4 regions of the Acetobacterium sp. KB-1 genome follow, and region 3 is predicted to be linked to each of the others. Evidence: riboswitches for the same ligand, from Rfam matches in the RefSeq annotation. Region 3 holds a riboswitch; each other region holds the start of a gene.

The links. A riboswitch is a leader RNA that binds a small molecule or an ion and turns the genes downstream of it on or off. The one in region 3 is predicted to bind cobalamin.
Region 1: it holds a riboswitch for cobalamin, as region 3 does, so the genes downstream of both, cobK (precorrin-6A reductase) here and DOZ58_RS09655 (ABC transporter substrate-binding protein) in region 3, are expected to answer to the same signal.
Region 2: it holds a riboswitch for cobalamin, as region 3 does, so the genes downstream of both, nikA (nickel ABC transporter substrate-binding protein) here and DOZ58_RS09655 (ABC transporter substrate-binding protein) in region 3, are expected to answer to the same signal.
Region 4: it holds a riboswitch for cobalamin, as region 3 does, so the genes downstream of both, thiC (phosphomethylpyrimidine synthase ThiC) here and DOZ58_RS09655 (ABC transporter substrate-binding protein) in region 3, are expected to answer to the same signal.

Annotation. Positions count from the first base shown of each region.
Region 1 covers NZ_CP030040.1:3,486,983-3,493,134, reverse strand. Annotated here, with positions in the region: gene DOZ58_RS16085 (energy-coupling factor ABC transporter permease) at 1-35, opposite strand, end outside; gene DOZ58_RS16080 (energy-coupling factor ABC transporter ATP-binding protein) at 179-1,015, opposite strand; gene cbiQ (cobalt ECF transporter T component CbiQ) at 1,037-1,855, opposite strand; gene cobK (precorrin-6A reductase) at 1,960-2,745, opposite strand; cobalamin riboswitch at 2,860-3,055, opposite strand; gene DOZ58_RS16065 (sodium:alanine symporter family protein) at 3,298-4,710, opposite strand; gene DOZ58_RS16060 (peptide-methionine (R)-S-oxide reductase) at 4,829-4,954, opposite strand; gene DOZ58_RS19140 (hypothetical protein) at 5,138-5,260, opposite strand; gene DOZ58_RS16055 (non-ribosomal peptide synthetase) at 5,354-6,152, opposite strand, start outside.
Region 2 covers NZ_CP030040.1:2,634,899-2,641,050, reverse strand. Annotated here, with positions in the region: gene DOZ58_RS12195 (ABC transporter substrate-binding protein) at 1-491, shown strand, start outside; gene DOZ58_RS12190 (ABC transporter ATP-binding protein) at 561-1,346, shown strand; gene DOZ58_RS12185 (ABC transporter ATP-binding protein) at 1,350-2,105, shown strand; cobalamin riboswitch at 2,283-2,478, shown strand; gene nikA (nickel ABC transporter substrate-binding protein) at 2,691-4,286, shown strand; gene opp1B (nickel/cobalt ABC transporter permease) at 4,327-5,253, shown strand; gene opp1C (nickel/cobalt ABC transporter permease) at 5,255-6,151, shown strand; gene DOZ58_RS12165 (ABC transporter ATP-binding protein) at 6,148-6,152, shown strand, end outside.
Region 3 covers NZ_CP030040.1:2,062,934-2,069,085, forward strand. Annotated here, with positions in the region: gene DOZ58_RS09640 (cobyrinate a,c-diamide synthase) at 1-672, opposite strand, end outside; gene DOZ58_RS09645 (heme ABC transporter ATP-binding protein) at 885-2,162, opposite strand; gene DOZ58_RS09650 (iron ABC transporter permease) at 2,164-3,195, opposite strand; gene DOZ58_RS09655 (ABC transporter substrate-binding protein) at 3,310-4,266, opposite strand; cobalamin riboswitch at 4,371-4,561, opposite strand; gene DOZ58_RS09660 (leucine-rich repeat domain-containing protein) at 4,634-5,464, opposite strand; gene DOZ58_RS09665 (leucine-rich repeat domain-containing protein) at 5,504-6,152, opposite strand, start outside.
Region 4 covers NZ_CP030040.1:3,848,894-3,855,045, forward strand. Annotated here, with positions in the region: gene cobT (nicotinate-nucleotide--dimethylbenzimidazole phosphoribosyltransferase) at 1-735, opposite strand, end outside; gene bzaB (B12 lower ligand biosynthesis ThiC-like protein BzaB) at 917-2,200, opposite strand; gene thiC (phosphomethylpyrimidine synthase ThiC) at 2,203-3,504, opposite strand; cobalamin riboswitch at 3,602-3,785, opposite strand; gene DOZ58_RS17740 (NfeD family protein) at 3,921-4,370, shown strand; gene DOZ58_RS17745 (SPFH domain-containing protein) at 4,385-5,326, shown strand; gene DOZ58_RS17750 (ABC transporter ATP-binding protein) at 5,449-6,152, shown strand, end outside.

The DNA.
Region 1 (6,152 bases), 1.4 Mb from region 3:
AATCGCTTCTCTCTTGTTGTTAAACTTGTGTTCATAGTTCCTCCTCTAGTTTTTATCTATATATTATAAGGGTTTGCGAAAATTCTTGAGCGCTCAATTTTGAACTCTCACAAAGCCAACTTAACTTAAAATCGATTGCGCAATTACTGCTATCGTAACCATCTACCTAAATGACTCTTTACCGAATATTTTTTTGTAATAAAACTTTAAGCGCCTGGGGAGTGGTTGGATAGTTGCTTTCGTCCTTTATCATTTTGTTTTCAACCAGCATCTCATAAACATCGAGCATGGCTGGCCGTTTCAGATTTGCCTGCTCCAGGATTCTCGCGTTTTTAAAAATCTCCAATGGCGTTCCATCAGCAATAATTTTTCCCTGATCAAAAACTATCGCCCGCTCTGCCCAACGATAGGCAAAATCCACATCGTGCGTGGAGATCAGCATCGTTTTGCCTTCTTCTCCGAGCTTTAGTAGCACCTCTTCTAACATCTGGGCATTGAGGGGATCCAGGGCCGCGGTTGGTTCATCAAAGATAATGACCTCTGATTTCATCGCGATAATATCAGCAATCGTCACCCGCTTTTTTTCGCCGCCACTTAAATAATGAGGCGGACGATCTTTAAAATCGAGGATGTTCATGTAGGTTAGGGCCTCATCGACCCGGCTGATTACCTCTTCTCGAGGCAGTTTTAAATTCATCGGGCCAAAACCAACCTCGGCCATGACGGTGGAGGCAATGATCTGATTGTCGGCGTCCTGAAAAACAATCCCGATATTCTTGCGCAAATCTTTTATATTCTTTTTATTAATAATTGTGCCCTGATAGCTGATTTCGCCGTGATCGGCTTTAAGTACCCCATTGGCATTAAGAAAAAAGGTCGACTTACCAGACCCGTTCGATCCGATCACCGCAATCTTTTCGCCCTTAAAAATATTCACACTGACCCCATCCAGCGCCGGGTTTCCGTTTCCATAACTGTAATAAAGCTCGCTGACCTTTAGTATTGGTTCACTCATAATTAATGCCATCAATCCTTTCTAGTGCGTAAAAATCCCAAGCAGAATCAGAAAAATCATGAAGGCAGCCCCAATTATCAGGTGACTCACCTGAAGCTTCTTTTCTTCTTCCAGAAAAACCAAATCGCCGTCATAGCCTCTGGCTTCCATGGCGGTATAATAAGCATTGGCCTTTTTAAGTGAAACCACCAGCATATTGCTGGCGACACTGCCAAAGGTATAGCAGGCAGTCTTAAAATCACTATAGCCCTGGCGGGAATCGGCAGAATTTCGTATGTTATTAAAAACATCCAGCATAATAAAAATATACCGATAAATCAGGTTCATTAGCTCAATAATCAGCTTGGGCACATGGGCCTTTCGGAGCACCCCGATGATTTCTGAAGAAGGTGTGGACAAGGTCATCATAATCATGGCGCTAATGGCACCAAAGACTTTCAGAATCAGAAAGGCCATTTCCTGGAGCTTGGCAACTGAGGTAAAGAGATAGCCAAAACCAAGAAAAAGATTAAACTGCCCGATCGGCTGGCTTGAAAAATCAACCCCAATGGCAATGGTTCCCAGAAGAATAAAGGTAATCGGTATCATCAGTACCGAAATATACGCTCCCAGCGGCAGTCCGCCTTTTAACACCGTCAAATAGGCCATGCTGGCGATTACGGCCAGAGACACAAAGGGATTATTTAGCCCAATGCAAAGAAGCAGGGTGGTAAAGGAAAAAACCACTTTAAAGGTCGGGTTCCACTGTCTTATTTTTGAGGCATAGGCATAAAAATCAATGGCCGATCCTTCGCCATGTTTATGTCCAATTTGATGATGGTGTCGCTTCTGATGATGCATTGTTTCATGCTCCGGTTTTTCACCGGTTTTTACAACACTGATCCATTTATCTAAACTTTTTTCCACATGAAGCCTACCCTTCTATTGTTTGCTTGTCTTGACGCTTACTGATTCAACTGACCATGGCAAATTTTTCCCACACCTTTCATCAACTCTTCAATTGAAGAGAATTTATTGCTGCAGTTTTCTTCAATCCGGTCGACCAGAATAATTTTCATCCCCAGTTTTTTAGCGGCTTTGATTTTGTCCACTACGCCACCCATGTTGCCACTTTCCTTGGTTACCAGGACCGACGCCTTACAATATTTAAATAATTCAATATTTAACGCTTCATTATAGGGGCCCTTAATGGCAATGATATTTCTGGGGTTAAATCCCAGACTTTCGCATTTACTTAAAACTTTCCAGTCTGGAAGCACGCGCAGATAAATCCTTTTCGAGAAGTCGGGAATCCTTTTGAATGTTTCAATCTTATTACTCCCAAGCGTAAGTAAAATATTGCCTTCGCAGTTTTCCAGAACATCACAGGCTTCTCCGTAGTTCTTAACGATGGTAATGTCCGGGTCATCCTCATATCTGATCCGCTCCCGTTCATAACGAAGATAGGGCAGGGCTTCGAATTTGCAGACATTGATGGCGTTTCTTGTTATTTCTGTTGAAAATGGATTGGAGGCGTCAATTAAACAGGCCGGTTTAAGCTTTCTAATCAACTGGGTAATGTAATCTTTGTTCAGTTTACCCTGATAAATATCCAGATTATTAAACTCATCCAACATACCAGCTCCCAATCGCGAAGTAACCGTCACTGCCGTATCCTGTTTTTTTTCTAGTAGTCTTTCAATCACTGTCTTTGCGTCGGTTGTCCCGGCTATTACGAGTACTTTTGACATTAATTCTCCATCCTATTTCTTACTTTTTTGCACCAAAAAACCTCATTATCTCTAAACAAGACAATGAGGTCGCAAAAATGCGTACAAAAATAAACCTCCTCCATCTCTCGTAGAGTTTGAGATACACAAACAGGCAGGTCTTCTGGCTTGAGCGTCAGCATTACCTCCTGCCTTCCCAACTAAGTGGTGGCATTCCTGGAGGAACTCTTCTCTTACAGCGGCGGGACCGCGGGGGATTTTCACCCCTCTTCCCTTTTCACCGGCTTATAATACATGGATTACAGCCGACACCTGTTTATCTTATTAAATTCTTATTCTTTTTTTAAGTCTCTTGTACTATATCAAAAAATAGTAATTTTGTCACGGATTTTTTTGTCGGATTTTTTATAACTTGAAAAGTTCCGTTCTTAAACCCAGCTCGACTAATGACAGACCGGCGATGGAAGTCACATCGGTTTCATCAGGATCCACCAGCACGATGGCTTCTGAATCGATGGTATCAATGGTTTTTAAATCATCAGTCAGACCAACACCCGTTTTCTTTACTTTAGTTTATTTATTTTTCAAAGCTTTGCGTGCCAGTCTTGCTGGTGTGATGATGCGATCTTGATAATCAAAGCACTCTTTGGCAATAACATTACTCAAAAGCAACAGGCAAATGAGATTTGGAATGGCCATGAGGCCGTTCATGGTATCCCAGACGATTTCCAAAGCAATGGTTGAACCGATAAAGGTAACCAGACAGTAAACAAATCGATAGATCTTAGTTGCTATGGGCGCTCTGATAAGATATTCCAGGGATTTTTCGCCATAATATTCCCAACCCAAAATAGTTGAAAAAGCAAATAGCATAATACCAATGGTTATAATCCATCCTCCGGCAGGTCCTAATGCAGATTGAAATGCCATAATAGTGAGATTCACACCGGTTACCAAATTTCCAGAGGCATCCACACTGCCTAATGCACCGGAAGAGGCAATGACTATGCCGGTAATACTGCAGGTTACCAGGGTATCAAAAAAGGTGCCGGTCATATTGATATAGCCCTGTCGTGAAGGATAGTCGGTTACTGCAGCCGCTGCGGCGATGGGTGCGGAGCCCAGGCCCGCCTCATTGGAAAAAACCCCCCGGGCAACGCCCCAACGCATCGCGGTTAACATACTGGCAATAATCGTTCCACCGACACCACCGGCAATGGCAGTGGGAGAAAAAGCCATCGTAAAGATTTCAGCTATGCCGGCTGGGACATTTTCATAATTAATGATAATGACGGTTAATGCGGCGATAAAATACAAAACAGCCATAAACGGTACAATTATGCCGCAAACCTTTCCGATACTTTTAATCCCGCCAAGAAGCACAGTGATCGCCAGACCTGTAATGATGAGTCCGGTAATCCAGGTTGGCACCCCAAAGGTTCCATAAACCGCATTTGAGATGGAGTTGGCCTGGGTCATGTTGCCGATACCAAAAGAAGCGGCCACTGCAAAGACTGAAAATAAAACGGCCATTGTGGATCCCAGCCATTTAATTTTAATGCCATTTTTCATGGCATACATGGGCCCTCCGGACATTTCGCCCTGTTCGTTGGTTTCCCGATATTTTATGGCCAGTACACTTTCACCATATTTGGTGGAAAGACCAAACAGGGCACTGATCCACATCCATACCAGGGCACCAGGACCTCCCAGTACCATGGCCGTTGCCACACCGACGATATTTCCTGTACCGATGGTGGCGGCCAAAGATGTCATTAACGATTGAAAAGGGGAAATATCCCCACGTTTTTTCTTCTTCGTTTTCTCGGTTTTTACAAAAATTGATTTCAAAGCATAACCAAGGTTACGCCATGGCAAAAACTTTAACCGAATGGTTAAAAAGATTCCTGTTCCTACTAAAAGCATTAGCATAACAGGTCCCCAAACTAAATTGTTGATCGCTGTAACTATTTCCGAAAAGTTCATGTATTCCTCCTGAATTTTTAAAGCAACTTAAATATCGTAGCATAGTTAGTCGGTTTATGCCAAGAGACTCAAGGTAATGCTAGCGCTAAAAGGTAGGCTTCTTTAATACTAATCGAAACTATTCAAAACATACGTTTCCATAATAAAGCGGCTCCCCAGTGCTGATAATCACATAAAGCCCCTTTCGATATTCGTTATAGTACTCATTTTGAAACGGCGATTCAGTGGCTTTTTTCTGGGTCACCACATATTGATCCGGTGACAGTGTTTTAATATGGTATGCGGATCCTTTTTTTGATATTTCATCGTGATTCCTACCTTTCCTGCAACTGTTTTATTATTACCCTATCTTTCCGAGTGCTAATCAGTCTTCAATAATATTAAGAAAGGCTTCAAGACCATTCACTGGCTGTTCAAGCGGTTATTTCTACAGATATAGGCTGTCCGGTTCGCCGTGAATCATCTGCTGATTGACGGCAAACTCATTGATCTTTTTCAGATCTGTTTCGCATTTATTGATTTCAACCGACGCCTGCTTATCACTATTCAATTTTTATTAAATCCTAAATCTCATTGTGGTATATCGAACAAATGTAATTTTATCACGAATTTTTTTGTGCATTACATCCTCATCCTGAACGCTTTATTTTTGACCAATCTCGAAAAATCCAAGTCCATCAATAGCGGCTATCATCTTATGAAGATAATCATCACTGGTAATCGGCCATTTATATCCTTTACGGAAAAGCATATTAGTGGTAAACCGTTGTTCACTGCCCAGATAAGCAATCTGCTGGTGCGAGCCGGTATCGGTGTAGGCAATGATCCCCGATAAATAACGGGTCAGGCGGTCATCATTCATCGCTGTTTCCAATCGTTTCTGGAACTCTTTTTCGCTGATGATCGCAATCTCAAATCCGTAGCGCCCCATCGCGGCAATCACATCAGCCATTGTGATATGATGATTATTGTAGGGATGGAAGACCCTGAAATGGTCAGCCGTTTCGCTGAGCTTAAGGATAGCCGCCGCGGTGGAATCGATTGGGGCAAATTCCACGGATGCTTCCAGACCAGAAAATGGAAAGGCCCCAATCAGTTTATAAGCTTTCAGTTTACCCATAAAGGCATTGGAATTAAAATTGATCTGGAATTCTCCGTCAGAATTCCGGGCCATCAGATTTCCAACCCGCATAATTTTCGCTTTCAATCCCTGATTTACGGCCTCCAGAATATATCGCTCGGCCGTAAATTTACTATTTGCATACTTATTGTCGAGATCCTGACCGATAAAAAGATTGTTTTCTGACAGCTTGGTATCTACCGGCGGCTGACTGTCAATACTGGTACCCGCAATGCTATGGGTAGAAATCTGAATCAGCCGAGCTTCTTGGGCCATACAATAATCAATCAGCAGCTGAACCCCACCCACATTAATATTTTCA
Region 2 (6,152 bases), 570 kb from region 3:
AGGATGGTCAGAAACTTTCGATTAAATGGCTGACCTATACCTCCCGACAGGAATTGCCGCTACTGGCAGAATCGGTTCAGGCAACCTATAAGCAAGTCGGAATCGACGTTTTAGTCAATGCGACTGACAGCTATAAGGATTTCTTAAAAGCCGGTGACTATGATGTTTTTGCCAATGCCTTTGTAACCGCACCAACCGGAGACCCACAATACTATTTCACCACCCATGTTGTTGACAATTCTGATTACAACCGCGGCCATTACCATAATGATACGGTTGAAACCCTGGTTGCTGAGCTGCGAAATGAATTTGAGGTCGAAAAACGCAGTGATTTAGCCACTCGAATTGCACAACAGATTTTAAATGATAACGCCTATATTTATGCATCGCATTTAAAAATGTCCTTCGTTATGAAAAAAGGAGTGACTGGTTTTACTGCCCACCCATCCGATTACTACGAAATTACCGCCGATTTGGATATCACTGAATAAAAAATGCGAGCATAAAAAATTGAGCATAAAAAACTCCGAGAAAAAAATTCCGATCAAAAGGATAAAACGATGCAGCAACCATTATTAGAACTTCAAAATGTAGAAATTTCCTATGACGGACAGCCGATGGTCACCGGTGTTAACCTGAAGATGAAGCAGGGCGAGATTCTGGGGATAGTGGGCGAATCGGGAAGCGGAAAAAGCACCCTGATCAGGGCGACGATGGGCTTATTGGACTGCGCCGGCCGGGTTAATCGTGGCGACATTTTTTACAAAGGCCAGAACGTGATTGACCTCGATGCTGAAGCGCTCAGAACCATGCGGGGACCGGAAATGGGCATGATTTTTCAAAACTGCGGCAGTGCCTTGTGCCCGATAAGAACGATCGGTGAGCAGCTTTATGAAACCATGGAACAACATGGTTTTAAGGACCGTCAAGAGGTGAGGAGGCGGGCGGATACCCTGTTTAACAAGATTAATCTCAAAGATAGTGAGCGTATTTTAAACAGTTATCCCTTTGAGTTATCGGGCGGTATGAATCAGCGGGTGGGGATTGTGATGGCGATGATTCTGGAGCCCGATCTGCTCTTTGCCGATGAGCCCACCTCGGCTCTGGATGTGACGGTTCAGGCTCAGGTTGTCAAAGAGATGATGGCGCTACGGGATGAATTTGGAACCGGAATTGCCATTGTCACGCATAATATTGGGGTGGTTTCTTACATGGCCGATAAGGTAGCGGTGATGTGTCAAGGTCGTCTGGTGGAGTATGGAGATACCCGGGATGTCATCGATGATCCCCAGGAGGCATACACCAGAGCGTTGATTCAGGCCGTCCCAAGAATTCGGAGAAGGTGAAAGATGAGTGAGCTTTTAGCAGTTAGCAACTTAAGTAAAACCTATCATAAGGGAAAAATAAGCATTCATGCAGTTGATGATGTCAGCTTTCATCTTTGCAAAGGGGAATGTCTGGCTCTGGTTGGGGAAAGCGGTAGCGGGAAAAGCACCGTGGCAAAAATGATTACCGGTCTGGAAGCGGCTGATAAAGGCGAAATTCGACTGGGTGGAAAAGACATTATTGGTCTGAGCGGGAAAGCCCAGCGGGAGGTCTATCGGGACATTCAAATGGTTTTTCAGATGCCAGTGGATTCTTTTAATCCCCGGATTAAACTGGGAGATGGCATCATGGAGAGTATGATCAATCAAGGGATCAGTCGTGAGGAAGCCCGGGTGAGAGCCATTAAATATCTCAACATCTGTGAATTAGGCCCTGAATTTACCGACCGCTATCCCCATCAGGTCAGTGGCGGGGAATGTCAGCGGGCTTCCATTGCCAGAGCCATTGCCATCAAACCCCAACTACTGATCTGTGACGAAGCAACCAGCGCCCTTGATGTGACGGTTCAAGCCCAAATTATGAAACTGCTGACGCAATTAAAAAAAGAGTTGGGAATGTCACAACTCATGATCTGTCATGACCTGGCCCTGGTCCAGGAAGTCTGTGATCGGGTTCTGGTGATGCATCATGGTCATGTGGTGGAAGAAGGAACGCCGGATGAGATTATCATAAATCCTCAACAGGATTATACTAAAAAACTCATTGAGTCAATCTTATAGGTAAACTTCTCTGGCATATAAAGGTATTCTTAAAAAGAATATCATATCGGTTTAAAAAGATTGCGAAAGCAGATTAAACGTGTTAAAATGACAAACAGAAACAATGAAAGACAAGTGATTGTTTCTGTTTTTTAGTGTTTTGATTATTTTTTATTAAAACACCGGCTTATAATTAAATTGAATATTAATAAAACAGGTGCCGGCAGTAATCCAATGTATTACAGGTCGGTGAAAAGGGAAGATGGGTGAAAATCCCACGCGGTCCCGCCGCTGTATGAGAAGAGTTCCTCCAGGAATGCCACCATGATATGGGAAGGCAGGAGGTAATGTTGACGCTTTAGCCAGAAGACCTGCCTGCTTTAATTACTCAATCTCTACGTGTGATAGAGGAGGTGTTTTTTTTAGCAGGCTTTTTTTGCAACCTCACTATCTTTTCTGAGATGGTGGGGTTTTTTTATGGAAAAAATTCCTCAAAAATACAAATCTTTAATGTTGTGATAAAGCTCAGGTTCTTTGCTACAAAAGACAATGGCATGAAACTGGAAGTTGATCAAATAAAACAAGTAGTTTAGAGGAGAAAAGAAAATGAAGTTAAAAAAAGGTTTAGCGGTACTTGTCGCCGCGGTGCTGTGTACCGGTATTTTTGCAGGATGTAGCAGCACCTCGGCAAACTCTGATGTTTCCACTAAAGAAGCATTAAATTATGCCTGTACCAAGGATATCCGGGACATTAACCCGCATCTGTATTCGGGTGAGATGTCAGCTCAAAACATGGTTTTTGAAGGTCTCACGAAAAATGAAGACGGCGAAGTGAAGCCGGCACTGGCGGAAAGTTGGGAAATTTCTGCGGATGGACTGGAATATACCTTCCATTTGCGAAAAGGAGTTACCTTTACGGATGGTGCGGCCTTTAATGCCGAGGCAGTCAAACTGAATATGGATGCCATCGTCGGAAATCTGGAACGGCATGCCTGGCTGGATATGGTCAATGAGATCAAGGAAAATGTGGTAGTCGATGAGCACACTTACAAATTGGTATTAAAGCAACCCTATTACCCCACCCTGGTGGAGTTGGGTCTGACCCGGCCGTTCCGATTCATTTCACCCAATTGTTTTGTTAATGGCACCACCGAAGAAGGCGTGAGTGGTTATATTGGCACCGGTCCCTGGGTTTTATCCGAGCATGTTGATAACCAGTACGCTACCTTTACCCAGAATGAAAATTATTGGGGCGAAAAAACGAAGATAAAAACCGTTAACTGGAAGGTCATGCCAGATCCTCAGACAATTTTATTAGCCCTTCAGAACGGCGAAGTAGATTTACTCTTCGGAGCAGATGGTGATCAGGTTGATCTGGATTCGTATAAAAAACTGGAAGATGAAGGCGCCTACAAAACCTATATCAGTGAACCGATAGCGTCCAGAGCGATTCTCATCAATAGTAATTCACCGATTACCAAAGATATTAAAGTTCGGGAAGCGATTGAATATGCGGTCAATAAGGAAAATATCATTCAGGGAATTTTAAACGGATCTGAAGATCAGGCGGATACGCTGTTATCAAAAGAGGTCCCCTATTGTAACATTGATTTAAAAACGATTTCTTATAATCAGGAAAAGGCTAAACAATTATTAGATGAAGCCGGCTGGAAGCTGGGAACTGATGGGGTTCGCGAAAAAGATGGCCAAAAATGTGAAATCACCCTTTCCTATAATTCCAAAAATGCCCAGGAAGGTACTATTGCCGCCTCGATTCAAGCCGATCTGGCCGCCGTTGGCATCAAGATGAATATTCTTGGAGAAGAAAAACAGGCCTTCCTGGATCGTCAGAAAACCGGCGACTTTGATCTTCAATATTCTTTGTCATGGGGAACCCCCTACGATCCCCAATCTTATGTTTCATCGTGGCGAATTCCCGCCCATGGCGATTATCAGGCTCAGGTTGGACTGGAAAAGAAACAGTGGCTGGATGAAACCATTACCAAGATCATGATTGAAGCTGACGACACCAAACGGGCCGAGATGTACAAAGAGGTGCTAACCTATATTAATGACCAGTATGTGTATATACCGATTTCTTACTCAAAAACCAAAGCGGTGGCCATCGATGGTTTAAATGGGGTAACCTTTAACGATTCTCAATATGAAATACCATTTGAAAAAATGTACTTTTCCAAGTAGTTATGAATAACAAACTGGAAAAATAAAGGGGAGTAAGACCATGAAGCATTACATTGTCAAAAGGCTCCTGTGGATGATTCCGATTTTAATCGGAATCTCCTTTTTTGCCTTTATATTAATTAATTTAAGCCCCAGTGATCCGGCCGAAGTCGCCATTCGGGTCAATGAGGTCACCCCGACCGCAGAGAATATTGCCCAGATGCGGGAGCAATTAGGACTCGATGACCCTTTTATGACCCGCTATCTGACTTGGCTTAGCAATGCCCTTCAGGGTGATTTTGGTAACAGCTATGCCAATAACAAACCAGTCGGTGAAGAAATCGCCAAGGCATTGCCGCCGACTCTTTATCTGGCCAGTGTTTCGCTGTTGATCATCGTTATTATCTCGGTGGCAGCCGGGGTGTTATGTGCTGTGAAAGAGAATAGCATCACGGATAAAACGATGCGGGGGATTGTTTTTGTGGGAACGGCGATTCCGGGCTTCTGGGCGGGCATTCTGCTGATGTGGCTTTTTGCCGTGAAGCTTAAATGGCTGCCGACCAGTGGGATGACGTCTCCGGCTTCGGTGATTCTACCGGCGGTGACCTTGTCACTGGGATATATTGCCACCTATGTCCGGTTGATTCGGAACAACATGATTCAGAACAAGCGGGAGAATTATGTGCTTTATGGTCGGGTACGGGGTTTAAAGGAACAGACGATAATGAAACATGTCTTTAAAAATTCCCTGCAAACCTCCTTAACAGCCCTGGGGATGTCGATTCCCAAGCTGATTGCCGGGACCGTCGTGATTGAAAACATCTTTGCTTGGCCGGGAATCGGCCGGCTCTGTGTGACAGCAATTTTCAATCGGGATTTTCCGATGATTCAGGCCTATGTGCTGATCATGGCGGTGTTATTCGTATTTTGTAATTTACTGGTAGATCTGGGATCCGTTTGGATTGATCCGAGAAGAAGGGAGACGTGAGATGGCAGGATTTTGGAATCGGTTCAGAAAGGACCGCCTAGCGATGGGGGTTAGTTTTTTTCTCTTACTGGTGATTGGTCTGGCTGTTCTGGCACCCTTGGTAGCGCCCTATGACCCTACCGCTCAGAACATCATTGATAAGTTTCAGGGCCCATCGCTGGCCCATTTATTTGGCACGGATCAATTGGGCCGGGATGTTTATTCCCGGATTTTATATGGCGGCCGGGTGACGATCCTCGTTTCGGTGCTGACGATGATTGTCACCATTCTGATTGGTACTGTCCTGGGGGTCATTGCCGGCTATTTCAGAGGAACGGTTGATGATGTGATTATGCGGATCTGTGATATCATGTTATCCTTCCCCAGTGAGGTGCTGATTCTTGCGATTGTGGGGATTTTGGGAACGGGGATCACCAATATCGTTCTGGCAACGGTGATTGCCAAATGGGCCTGGTATGTGCGGATGATTCGCTCGATTGTCATTTCGTTTATGGATAGCAACTATATCCGCTTTGCCAAGGTCGCCGGTTGCTCAAATTGGCACATTGTCAGAAAACACCTGTTAGTTGGCGCTATTGGTGATATTGCGGTGCTGGCCACCTTGGATACAGCGGCGATTATTCTAAATATTTCGGCGCTTTCCTTTTTGGGTCTGGGGGTTCAGCCGCCGACAGCCGAATGGGGGATGATGCTCAATGAAGCTAAAAATGTCATGACGACCAATCCCGGCCAGATGCTGGCACTGGGGATGGCCATTTTTCTGGTGGTGGCCGCCTTTAATTTTCTCGGCGACAGTATTCAGGAGGCCCTAAATCCCAAAATCAATAAGGGATTTAGTACAAAGCGATATTCTTTGCTTGATTCCCTGTTTGCCCGGAAAAAGGCGGTGACCCAATGAG
Region 3 (6,152 bases):
TTCCCATAATTTATCCAGATCAATATAGGCTTCGGCCAACGCTCCGGCCTTGTCCACCTTTTCCCTGAAATCAGCAATCTCTTCCACCGGTACCAGCCCGAGGTGACGACTGTCCATGACAATGTCCGGATTATTAGGAAAATAACCCAGGCAGGTCACATCATTATAGGCTTCAATCATTTCTTTTAACAACAGGTAATGAGACTTTGATGAAATGCGATTGATGATGACCCCCACAATATTCGCTTCGGGGTCAAAATCGACATAACCCTTTACCAGTGCTGCGGCGCTCTTAGCCATGCCCCGGCCATCAATGATCAAAATCACCGGTGCGCCAATGGTTTTGGCCAGATAGGCACTGCTGCCCACCTCCGACTCCAGACTATGGCCGTCATAGAGACCCATGACCCCTTCAGCAATCCCCAGACCATTTTCTTCGTCCAGCCGTCTAAAAAAGAGCCCCCTGATGATTTCCTCGTCCAGCATCCAGGTGTCCAGATTAATGGAAGGTTCACCAGTAACAAAGCGATGAAACATCGGATCAATATAATCCGGACCGGTTTTAAAAGGCTTTACCCGGAGACCCCGCTTTTTAAAGGCCGCCATGATGCCCATGGTAACCGTTGTTTTGCCAACATTGCTGCTGGTTCCCGCCAGCATAAAATAATTCATATTTCTGTCTCCTTTTTTTAATGACTTGTATCACACGCTTATATTGTTATTAAAATTGCTCTATACGTTGAATTAAAGAATTTTGCAAATTGAACCGGTAATTGTGCAGTATGCGGGCGATTAATAATCGCCCCTACATTAAATATTTAATCCGACTCATATATTAAAAACTTCACCGCACAGCGGCTGCTTCCAGCCAACCATTTGCGAAGCTATTTTTCATTAATCAGGGTCCGTTCTTTGATCATTTTTATAAACTCCTGATGACTATTCATTTCGTTGACCGTTTTCTTCTTTTTGATAAGCTCAAGCTGTTTAACCAGCTCGCCTTCGGTAAAATCGTTGTTCAGACAATTTCGATGGAAATAAAGCTCACCCCGCAGGTTTTCCAAACCCATCAGGTTATTAATATTACCATGACCAAAAGGCAGATCCGAAATCAAAATCAGGTCACTTTCTGCCATCACCGCCAGGTTTTCTTCCTGCTTTTCCCTGCTGATGGCGGTAAAAGGACTTTCTTCAACCATCGGAATCCCCAGCACATCACAGATGGTCCAGTCATCACTGCCCTGGTTGACCACTCCGGCTGTGACCTGATGGCCCATGGCCTCCAGTTCTTCTAACACCTGAGAAGCCTGATTGCCTCCACAGATCACGTGAATTTTCAAACTGCGATAGTTTTCCGATTCCTTAATCACCCGCAGTGGGATAATCTCCGGTTTACAAAAAAGCTTATTCTCCTGAATAAACATTTTCATTTCATAGACTTTTTTGAGATTGGCTTCGGTGATTACTTCTTTCGGTGTTCCGTCGATGATGACCCGGCCGTCTTTCATTAAAATAAGCCGGTTGCAATATCGGGCCGCCAGATTGATGTCGTGAAGCACTGCCACCACGGTCATCGATTTTTTTAAATTCAGGTTGCGGATCAGCTCCATCACTTCAATCTGATGGTGGATATCCAAAGCCGAGGTGGGTTCATCCAGAAGAATGATATCCGGTTCCTGAGCGATGGCCCGGGCAATAATCACTCGTTGCTTTTCGCCACCGCTAAGATTATTATAAAACCGTTTTCTAAAATTTAAGGTCTTGGTAGCCCGCATGGCCTCGGTTACAATATTATAATCATTCTGAGTTTCTCTGGTGCGATAACTCAGATAGGGGTTTCGCCCCATCAGAACGATGTCCTCCACGGTAAAATCGTAGTCGATATCAAAAGACTGGGGCACCACGGCGATCATCTGGGCCCGTTCCCGTTGGGTATAGTTAGTATTGTTCTTTTCTTCCAGGGTAATCACCCCGGATTTAATCGGCAGCAGTCCGGACAAGCATTTTAACAGGGTTGACTTGCCGGTGCCGTTAGGACCAATCAGCCCGACAAACTCGCCCTGGCAGATGGTCGCGCTAAATCCCTGTAGGATATCTTTTTCGCCATAACCGGATACCACATCCTTGAAATCGAGCATGATTCTTGGCATTAACCGTTCCATCTCAGAGCCCCCCTTTTTTTCTTTTGCGGAGCAGATAAACAAAGAAAGGACCGCCAAAGGCGGCGGTGATTACACCCACCGGAATTTCCTGAGAGGTCACCGACCGGGCCAGGGTGTCGCAAAGAATGAGAAAAGCACCGCCAAAGAGCACTGAAAAGGGTACCAATGTGCGGTGTTTGGGACCGGTGATCATGCGGACAATATGGGGCACAATCAGCCCAACAAATCCGATAATCCCCGTGGCCGCAACCACTGCTGCCGTTATAAGGGATGAGGAAAAGAGGATTTTCTTCTTAAGCGCCTCGGTATCAACGCCCAATTGAGTGGCCGTTTCTTCGCCCAGCAGCATAATATCCAGCTCTCTGACGGAGGTTAACATGATGACGCAGCCAATCACTACATAGGGCAATACAATCAGGACCTGATCCCAACCCTTACCATTTAAACTTCCCATCACCCAAAAAATAATTTGCGTCATGCTATCATTATTAAAGATCATCAGTAATGACATAAAGGCTCCCAGTGATTGGCCAATGGCGATGCCACTGAGTAAAAGCGTGGCCACCGGCACCTTACGACCGACCCGGGAAATATTATAAACCAACAGGATGGTTAAAAAAGAACCGCCAAAAGCCAGGATAGCAACCCCATTGGATCCTAAAAAATTACTGGAGAAATTCATCACAATACCAATCGAGGCACCCAATGCCGCCCCGGAGGATACCCCTAAAATGTAGGGGTCGGCCATCGGATTTTTAAAGATTCCCTGATAGGCAGCCCCGCACAGTGCCAAAGCACCACCGGTCAGAAAAGCGAGAATGACCCGGGGTAGGCGAACATTCCAGATAATCGCCGTTGCGCCCTCATTGATATTTTCCATCCCCAGATTAATATGAAAGATCTGATTTAACAGAATTTTATTGGTATCCCCAAACGAAATGGTCGTAATCCCCGTAAGGGTGCACAGATAAATCGTGCCGATGCAGATTGCAATCGACAATGGCAACGCGTATTTTTTCAGTTTTTTTTTCATGCTGACTCCATTTTCTCCATTTAATCTGTTCACTCCTGAATTCTCTCTTCTTCATCTGATAAAATTCAGGGGCGAACAGATTTCACCCCTACCAATTTTGGTTTAACAGACACTTTATTTTGCAAATATTTCCGGATAAATATCCTTAGCCAACAATGCCAGCCCCTGTACAATCCGGGGGCCCGGTCGTTGAATTAAATCGCTTTCCGGGGTTAAAAATTCGTAATATGCGATCTCGTTATTTTTAATCGCGGTAACCTTGTCAAAGCCGGGCGTCGCCTTTACCTGTTCTGGTGTGTTGTAAAGGGAAATATACACATCCGGATTGCTCGCAATAATTTGTTCAGTACTAAGCTGAGGCCATGGCGTAGCTGCATCAGCAGCGATATTTTTGGCATTAAGATCAATAAGCATTGCATCCATCATCGAGTTAGGACCAGCACTGAAGAAGTCACCCACATCAATAAAGACTGATTTCTGGGTTTTAGCGGTTTTGGCCCGATCAACGATCACCTGACGATCCGTCATCATTTTTTTAACCACATCCCCAGCCGCATCATTAGCGTTTGCCACTTCACCCGCAATCACAATATCTTTCATAACCCCATCTATACTGATCGGACTAAAGAGGATGACCTTTGCACCCGTGGCTTCCAGTTGTTTTCTGACATCATCGGAAACAAAATCTGAAGCCAGTACTAAATCGGGTGACAGAGCAATGATTTTTTCCACATTGGGCGCATTGTAGTCACCGATGCTCGGCACGGTTAGCGCCTGTTCGGGATAATTATCATACTCGGTGCGACCCACCACCTGATCCCCTACACCAATGGCGAATAAAATCTCGGTTGCAGCGGGAGACAGTGAGACAATTTTCTGGGGTTCTTTTTCAATCTTGACGGCGTTTCCAAGATCATCGGTTATTGTCACCGGATAGGTGGTAGCACCGCTTTTGGGTGAGACGCCGGAACCATCTGCGGATGACTCGCCACTCTGGCAGCCGGTAAAGGATACCATCAGCGCTAATACGGTAAAAATCACCAACAACCTTCTCATACTTTTCTTTTTCATTTTCTTCCTTCTTTTTCTTTATTTTTTTGCTTTTTTCGCAAAAATAAATCCAGCTTCCTGTGGAGGCTGGATACTAAACAAAAGGTTTAATTCTTTTCTTCCCACCGAAGAATTTCTATGATTATGAGTGTCCTGACTCTTGCTTCATCCTCAGTTCTCCCTTCCCATCGGTTAGACAGTGGATTAAAAACGTCGTCAGCAATTACAGTAGCGGGGGCTGTAGGGGTCTTACACCCCTTTCCTCATCACTTTCCTATTATATTAGTGGAAGTGTATCATAGAACGGGAAATTTTTCAATTGAATATTTTAGCGAGCTTCATCCCAAGCCAAGCATTTGATCGTCTAAATTCTAGTTATTGAAGTCCTTTATTTTTTCGCAACATTATTTACGTATTCTGTTCGAAACTCCTGGGATTGGCAATAGTGATCCACCCGGGAACCCTTTATGCAGCGAATTATGGTATCATTTTTATTAATAATCCATTCGCCGATTTCATCAATATTATGAAGAATAGTCAGATATTTAAGCCGCGAGCAGCCATGAAAAGTCCATTTTCCCAGCCGCTTGACACTACCGGGAATGAACACCTCGGTCAGGTTTTTACACCTAAAAAAAGCACTCTCTTCAATTTCTGTCACGCCCTCTGGGATCATCAGTTTTCCTTCCAGTCCGGAAAAATAGAATGCTTCTTTGCCAATAAAGGTCAGATTTTCTGGGAATACCACGCTTTTCATATTCTTGGTCCGATAAAAGGTGCGTCGTTCAATCCGGCTGACCCCATTGGGGATCGCAATGGTTTTTAATTCCCGACAGGATTCGAAGGCACTTTCTCCAATACCGGTTAAGCAACTACTTGGCGAAAGTGTGATCTGAGTCAGGGCCAGACAATTTTTAAACGTTCTCGGCGGAATTGACCGAATGCCATTCGGGATTTCGATCATCAACAAATTGGTGCAGCCCATCCACGCTGCTTCCCCAATTTCTTTGAGCGTTACTGGAACATGAAGGGTTTTCAGGGCCGTACAACCTTTAAAGGCATTTTTATCAATTCGAATCAAACCTTCCGGTAAGGTCAATTTTTTTAAACTCATCTTATTTTCAAATGCACCAAAACCAATCGCATCATAGTTTTCGTTGATGACAATTTTTTCCTGTTTATAAATTCTCACCTGATTCTTTCCCAATGTCCTGATCATCCCGCCTGCTCCTCATCATTATTTATACAAACACCGTTATTATAAATACTCCGTCTGATACTCGTAATTTTGACAATACTGATCGACCCGAGATCCCTTTTTACAGAATATTCTAACACTTTTTCGATTGAAAAGCCATTCACCCAAATATTCCGGGTCACTACGGAAAGTTACTTTTACCAGTTTTGGACAGCCATGAAAGGCCCATTTCCCGATGTGCTTTACACTTTTGGGGATTTCAATTTCCTCAAGAACTTTACATTTCAGAAAGGCACTTTCTTCAATTGACTCCAACTGGTCATTGAGCTCAATTGATAATAGTCCACAATTGTAAAATGCTTCTCTACCGATGCTTTTTAAATTCATCGGCAACTTCACCGCTTGCAAATTCTTGCATCCACAAAAAGCTCTGAAATTGATCGCTTCCACTTTTTCCGGTATAGAAATTCCAGCTAATGCCTCACATTCCAGAAAGGCACTCTCCCCAATGTACTCAATATTGTCATGCAAAACAAGATCATTCAAAGACCGGCACTTCTTAAAGGTCTTTTCTTCGATCCGCCTGACCTGCCAGGGGATATCGATAGTTCTTAGTCGCAGACAATCGTAAAAGGCACCCTTGCCAATGCGCCAGATTTGTTTTGATAGTTCAATCCGATTTAACATGGTGCAACCCCGGAAGGCTTCA
Region 4 (6,152 bases), 1.8 Mb from region 3:
GGAAAGGACATCAATGGGATCGGTTTTATCGGGTTGATGGCGATTGATCGATTCCCGGATCACTTTGATCTTGTTGAGCAAGGTGGCGTTATCAATGCCGGTGCCCCGGCCGGTTACTGATGAAACCGGATATTCGGCCATAACCGCTAAAATAGCGGCGCTGGGGGTCGTGTTGCCAATCCCCATATCGCCGGTAGCCAGCAGATTGATCCCCTGTTCTTTGATCACCTTGGAAGCCACATTGATCCCGGCTTCCAGCGCAGCAATGGCTTGTTCCCGGGTCATTGCCGGTTCCTGATAAAAGTTTTTGGTGCCATGGGCGATCTTGCAGTCAATGATGGCGCCTTGTGAAACCAGTTCGGGCATATCCACAGCGACGCCCATATCAACGACAATCACTTCGGCGCCAGCGGCTTTGGCTAAAATATTAATGCCCGCTCCGCCTTTGACAAAGTTTTCCACCATCTGTGGAGTCACCTCCTGAGGGAAGGCAGAAACCCCTTCGGCCACCACACCGTGATCTCCGGCCATGGTGATGACCATTTTTTTATCGACATTGGGTCGGATGGTGCGTTGAATCCCGGCCAACTGTTCAGCGACAACCAGCAGCTGACCGAGACTCCAGGGCGGAATCGCTAATTTTTCTATATGATCGCGGGCGGCCTGACGCCACTTGGGGTCAGCCGGTTCGGTATGGTCGATGACGTGTGTTAAGGTATATTTGGTTTCGATCATGGTAATTATCCTTTCTACTTAGTAATAAATGAAACGTACGATTGATTTTATCACTATATTGGTGAGGCTTGTAAGGGCTTGTATTACAAACCCTTACGGAATGATGGGTGACGCTTTTGGATAATAAACGCTTGTTTTTTCGTGGGGCGGGTAAGCTACCCGTCACAAAGGGTTTACTCGTTTAGGATATCCCAAAAAACTCCGCCGCGACATCCGCCGGACATTTACTGTCGGCACAGACAGCACAACCATGGGAAGGCTTTTGAGCCGCAAAGGCAGCGATCAGATTGGCTTGATTGATGGCGTTTTTGATCTGTTCTTCCTGATTGCGGGAAACCCGGGCCCGGGACATCGCCAGATCGCGGTTCCAGGCCGCGCCGCCGCGCTTTAAGACATTGGCCGCATTGGCGGCGATCCGGGTCGTTTCGACACCGATGCGGACATCTTCCTCATTGGGCAGACCCAGGTGTTCGGCTGGGGTCAGGTAACAAAGGAAATCAGCCCCGTGCATGCCGGCAAAGGCACCGCCGATCGAACCCGTAATATTGTCATATCCGGGAGCAATATCGGTGGCCAGGAAGCCTAAAATATAGTAGGGTACATCGTAACAGAGTCGTTTTTGCAGTAGCATCGCTGAGGGAATATGGTTTAGTGGCACATGGCCGGGACCTTCCACCATCACCTGAACCCCGGCCGCCAGGGCCCGTTTGGTCAGCTCACCAGCGACCATTAAGCCGCGCAGGTGGGCCTGATCCAGAGAATCAGCATTGGCACCGGGTCGAATGGCGTCGCCGATGCTAAGTACCGTATCGGTCGCTTTGAGAATCTCCAGCAGTCGGTCAAATTCGGCATAAAGAGGATTTTCTTTATCGTTATGGAACATCCAGCCAGTTAGCAAGGATCCACCACGGCTACAGATATCGGCAACGCGACCGGTTCTTTTTAATATTTTGAGAAGATCCATATTCAGGGCCGAGTGCACGGCCATAAAATCCATACCGGCCTGACATTGTTTTTCAACCACTTCAAACAGATCATCAGAGGTCATATTGACCATCAGGCCCCGTTTATCAGCCGCTTCTTTGGCAGCCTGATAAACGGGCACACAGCCAGCGGCAATGTTGGAATTATTTAGACTTAAGGTTCGCATGGTATCAATATCGGCACCCATACTTAAATCCATAAAACCGTGGGCACCGGCGGCTTCGATGATTTTTAGTTTTTTGACTTCCATGTCCATATCATCCCGATCACCAGAGGTGCCCATCAGACCGTTGACTTTGACGTCCAGACCACCACCGATGCCGCAGATTTTAGAACGATTGCGCAATTTATTTTTAGGAATGACAATCCGGCCGGCAGCTACTCCGGCTCTGATAAATTCAGGCGTGAAGCCTTCGCTGAGTGCCACCATTTCCATTTCTTCGGTAATTTTACCCTGTCGAGCTTTTAATATTTGGGTCATGATTAGTTCCTCGCTTCCTGGTTTTCGTCTCGTAAATACTTGCCGACAATTTTCATGGCACAGAAGTCGCCGCACATGCTGCATTCGGATTCGAAGTCGGTGCTGCGATCCTTCCAGACCTTCGTGGCGGTTTCAGTATCGATGGCCAGTTCCATCTGCCGGCCCCAATTAAGTTCCCGGCGGGCATGGGACATTTCCAGATCCCAGGCAATCGCTGCCGGATGGCCTTTGCCAACATCACCAGCATGGGCGGCGATGCGGCTGGCCATCACGCCCATATAGACATCATCGGCATTTGGCATGCCGATATGTTCGGCCGGGGTGACGTAACAGAGGAAGTCGGCACCGTAATAGGCGGCGATTGCGCCGCCGATGGCGCCAGTGACATGATCCATACCAGCCCCGGAATCGGTGGGCAGACAGCCGAAGACAAAGTAGGGAGCGCCGCCGCATAGTTGTTTTTGTAACTTTACAGTGGTCTGGATCTGATCCAGGGGCACATGGCCCGGTCCTTTGACCATCACTTGAACCCCGGCCGCCCGGGCCTTTTTAACCAGACCGCCGAGGATCACCAATTCATGAACCTGGGCGCCGTCCAGGGAATCGGCAATACAGCCGGGGCGCATGCCGTCGGCAAAGCTCAGCACGACATCATACTTTTTACAGATTTCCAGGACCCGGTCATATTGGGTAAAAAAGGGATTTTCACAGTGGTTGTGAACCATCCAGCCAATCAGATGGGAACCCCCATAACTAACCAGTGGATCAATCCGGCCTTCTTCTTTGGCGCGGTTGATCACGTCCATGGTGGTGCCGCAGTGCAGGGCTAAAAAGCTGACGCCTTCGGAGGCATGCTTTTCCATCATCGCGAACATGTCATCCGCGGTCATATCTAAAGCACTGCCATATTTTTCCTGAGCCATAGCCAGGGTCTGATAAAGGGGTAGGGTACCGACCGGCCGGTCCACCGTGGATAAGACTTTTTCACGCATTTCATCAATCGGACCCCGAACACTTAAATCCATCAGCGTATCCGCTTCGGCTTTTACGGCCTGTTTGATTTTAGCCATTTCACCATCGATGGTGTCATCTATTTCATACATCCCAACGCTGGCGGAAACCTTGGTAAACAGACCCTTGCCCACCGCCACCGGGTTGATATTTGGCCGGGAACTCTTTAGAATGACGATTTCACCGACGGCTACCCCCTGGCGAATGTTTTCGGGATCGAGCCCTTCTTTTTGCGCCACATAAATCATTTCTGCGGTGATCTCACCGGCTTGTGCTTTTTTAAGAATTGTCATCGTTTCCTCCTGAATGATTCTCAACAAATTTTGGCAAATAAAAAAGTCCACAGCTGTTATTTATTCTAAATAACAGCCATGAACTTTACCTTCGTTCATTCAGGATCGATTCATAGGCAGGTCTCCTGACTTGGGGTTTTAACGCTTTGCCACACCTTCCCATTAAAAAAACAGTGGTTTTTGTGGTTTGCTCCGCCCTTACAGTGATGGGTTCGTTCAGGACTCTCACCTGATTCCCTATTCTCCTTAATGTTTAAGGCACCATATGTTCGCTTTTCTATTTACTTGCTTTTGATTATACACACTAAAAAATGAAAGTGCAAGAAAAAAATAAAAAAAATCGATTGTGTAACTCATGAGAAAAAAAACAACAAACTATGTTATAATAAAATTAAGTGAATGAGGGAGGTGAGCAGATGAATATCATTCTTGTCTGGTTGGTTTTATTTGTCGTTTTTCTGGTGGTTGAATTGGTTACTGCTGGCGCACTGGTTTCCATCTGGTTTTGTGTTGGTTCTCTGGTGGCAATGGCCGTCGCTTATTTAGGCGCACCATTTTGGGTACAGATGACGCTGTTCTTTCTGGTTTCTGTTGGATTATTATTGGGAACAAAACCTTTTTTGAAAAAACACATGGATCCCAAAACGATAACAACCAATGCTGATCGCATTCTCAAAGAACAGGGGATTGTTGAGGAAGAAATCAATAATCTTAAGGGACAGGGCGCCATCAAGGTTGATGGTAAGTCTTGGACTGCCAGAAATGTCGACGACGATACAGTCATTCCTGTTGGTGCAAAAGTGACTGTGGTAGGAATCGAAGGGGTTAAAGCCATGGTTAAATTGGTAGAAGAAGAAATAAAATAAAAGGAGGTAAGAAGATGATTGGATTAATTATTTTAGGCGTTTTATTTATCATTTTTGTTGTTGTAATTATTGTGAATGCGAAGATCGTTCCCCAGGCTAATGCCTATGTGGTGGAACGATTGGGCGCTTATCATGCCACCTGGGAGACCGGTTTTCATATCGCAATTCCGATTTTTGACCGGATTTCAAAAAGAATCAGTTTAAAAGAACGGGTCGCGGATTTCCCGCCCCAACCGGTTATTACCAAGGATAATGTTACGATGCAGATTGACACGGTAATTTATTTACAGGTTACCGATCCTAAATTCTATATGTATGGGGTGGACAATCCCATGAAAGCCATTGAAAATCTAACCGCCACCACTTTGCGTAACATCATTGGTGATATGGAGCTCGATGCAACACTGACATCCCGGGACGTGATTAATACCAAAATGCGGGTAATTCTCGATGAAGCCACCGATCCCTGGGGGATTAAAATCAACCGGGTAGAACTTAAAAACATCATGCCACCAGAAGCGATCCAGAATGCGATGGAACGGCAGATGAAGGCAGAGCGGGAACGTCGGGAAAAAATCCTCCAGGCAGAAGGCGAAAAAGCCAGTGCCATTCTGGTCGCTGAAGGCGAAAAATCAGCGGCAATTTTACAAGCGGAAGGCTTAAAAGCGGCTGCTATTCTTAGTGCCGAAGCGGATCGGGAAGCTCAGATCAGACGGGCAGAAGGTGAAGCAGAAGCCATTGTCAAGGTTCAGGAAGCGGTTGCCAATGGGGTCAAGATGTTAAATGATGCCAATCCGATTCAGTCAGTTATTGCCCTTAAGAGTTTATCTACCTTTGAAAAGGTAGCTGATGGCAAAGCCACTAAGATTATTATTCCCTCTGAAATTCAGGGCTTGGCGGGTCTGGCAACATCCCTTAGTGAAATCATGACAGATCAGAGCAAGGTCAGTCAGTAAGATCAGTTAATAAAAGAAATTTCAGTAAAAGACCATGAATGGGCAATTGGGAAACGTGAATCGTTTTTCAATTGCCCAAAGTTTTTAAGTGTAGCAATTAAGAAAGAAGGAATATTTTGCGAATCAGTAACACACAACTTATCAAACGTTTCATACCTTATTATCAAAAATACAAATGGATTCTGTTGTTGGATCTGTTTTGCGCTACCTTGACAACGGTATGCGATCTGGTTTTGCCCCTGATCGTACGGTTTATCACCAATACCGCCATCAATGATCTGGCCAGTCTGACGGTGGAAACAATCTTAAAACTGGGGCTGGTATATTTGGTACTGCGGCTTATCGATGGAGTGGCTAACTACTTTATGGCCGATGTGGGCCATGTCATGGGCGCCCGAATCGAAACGGATATGCGCCGGGATCTCTTTTCACATCTCCAGAAGTTGTCGTTTTCTTTTTATAGCGACACCAAAATCGGTCAGTTGATGTCGCGGATCACCACTGATCTTTTTGATGTGACGGAATTTGCCCATCATTGTCCCGAGGAGTTTTTTATTGCCGGTTTAAAAATTGGCGTTTCATTTGCCATTCTTGGCTCAGTTAATATCTGGTTGACAGTGATTATTTTTGCCGCCCTGCCGATCATGCTTTTAACGACCACCTATTTCAGGAATCGGATGCGGATTGCCTTTAAACGGTCGCGGGTTCAAACGGGTGAAATAAACGCTCAGGTGGAAGATAATCTTTTGGGAATCCGAGTTGTGAAATCTTTTGCCAACGAAAATATTGAAGAGATTAAGTTTGAGACAGGAAATAGTAAATTTCT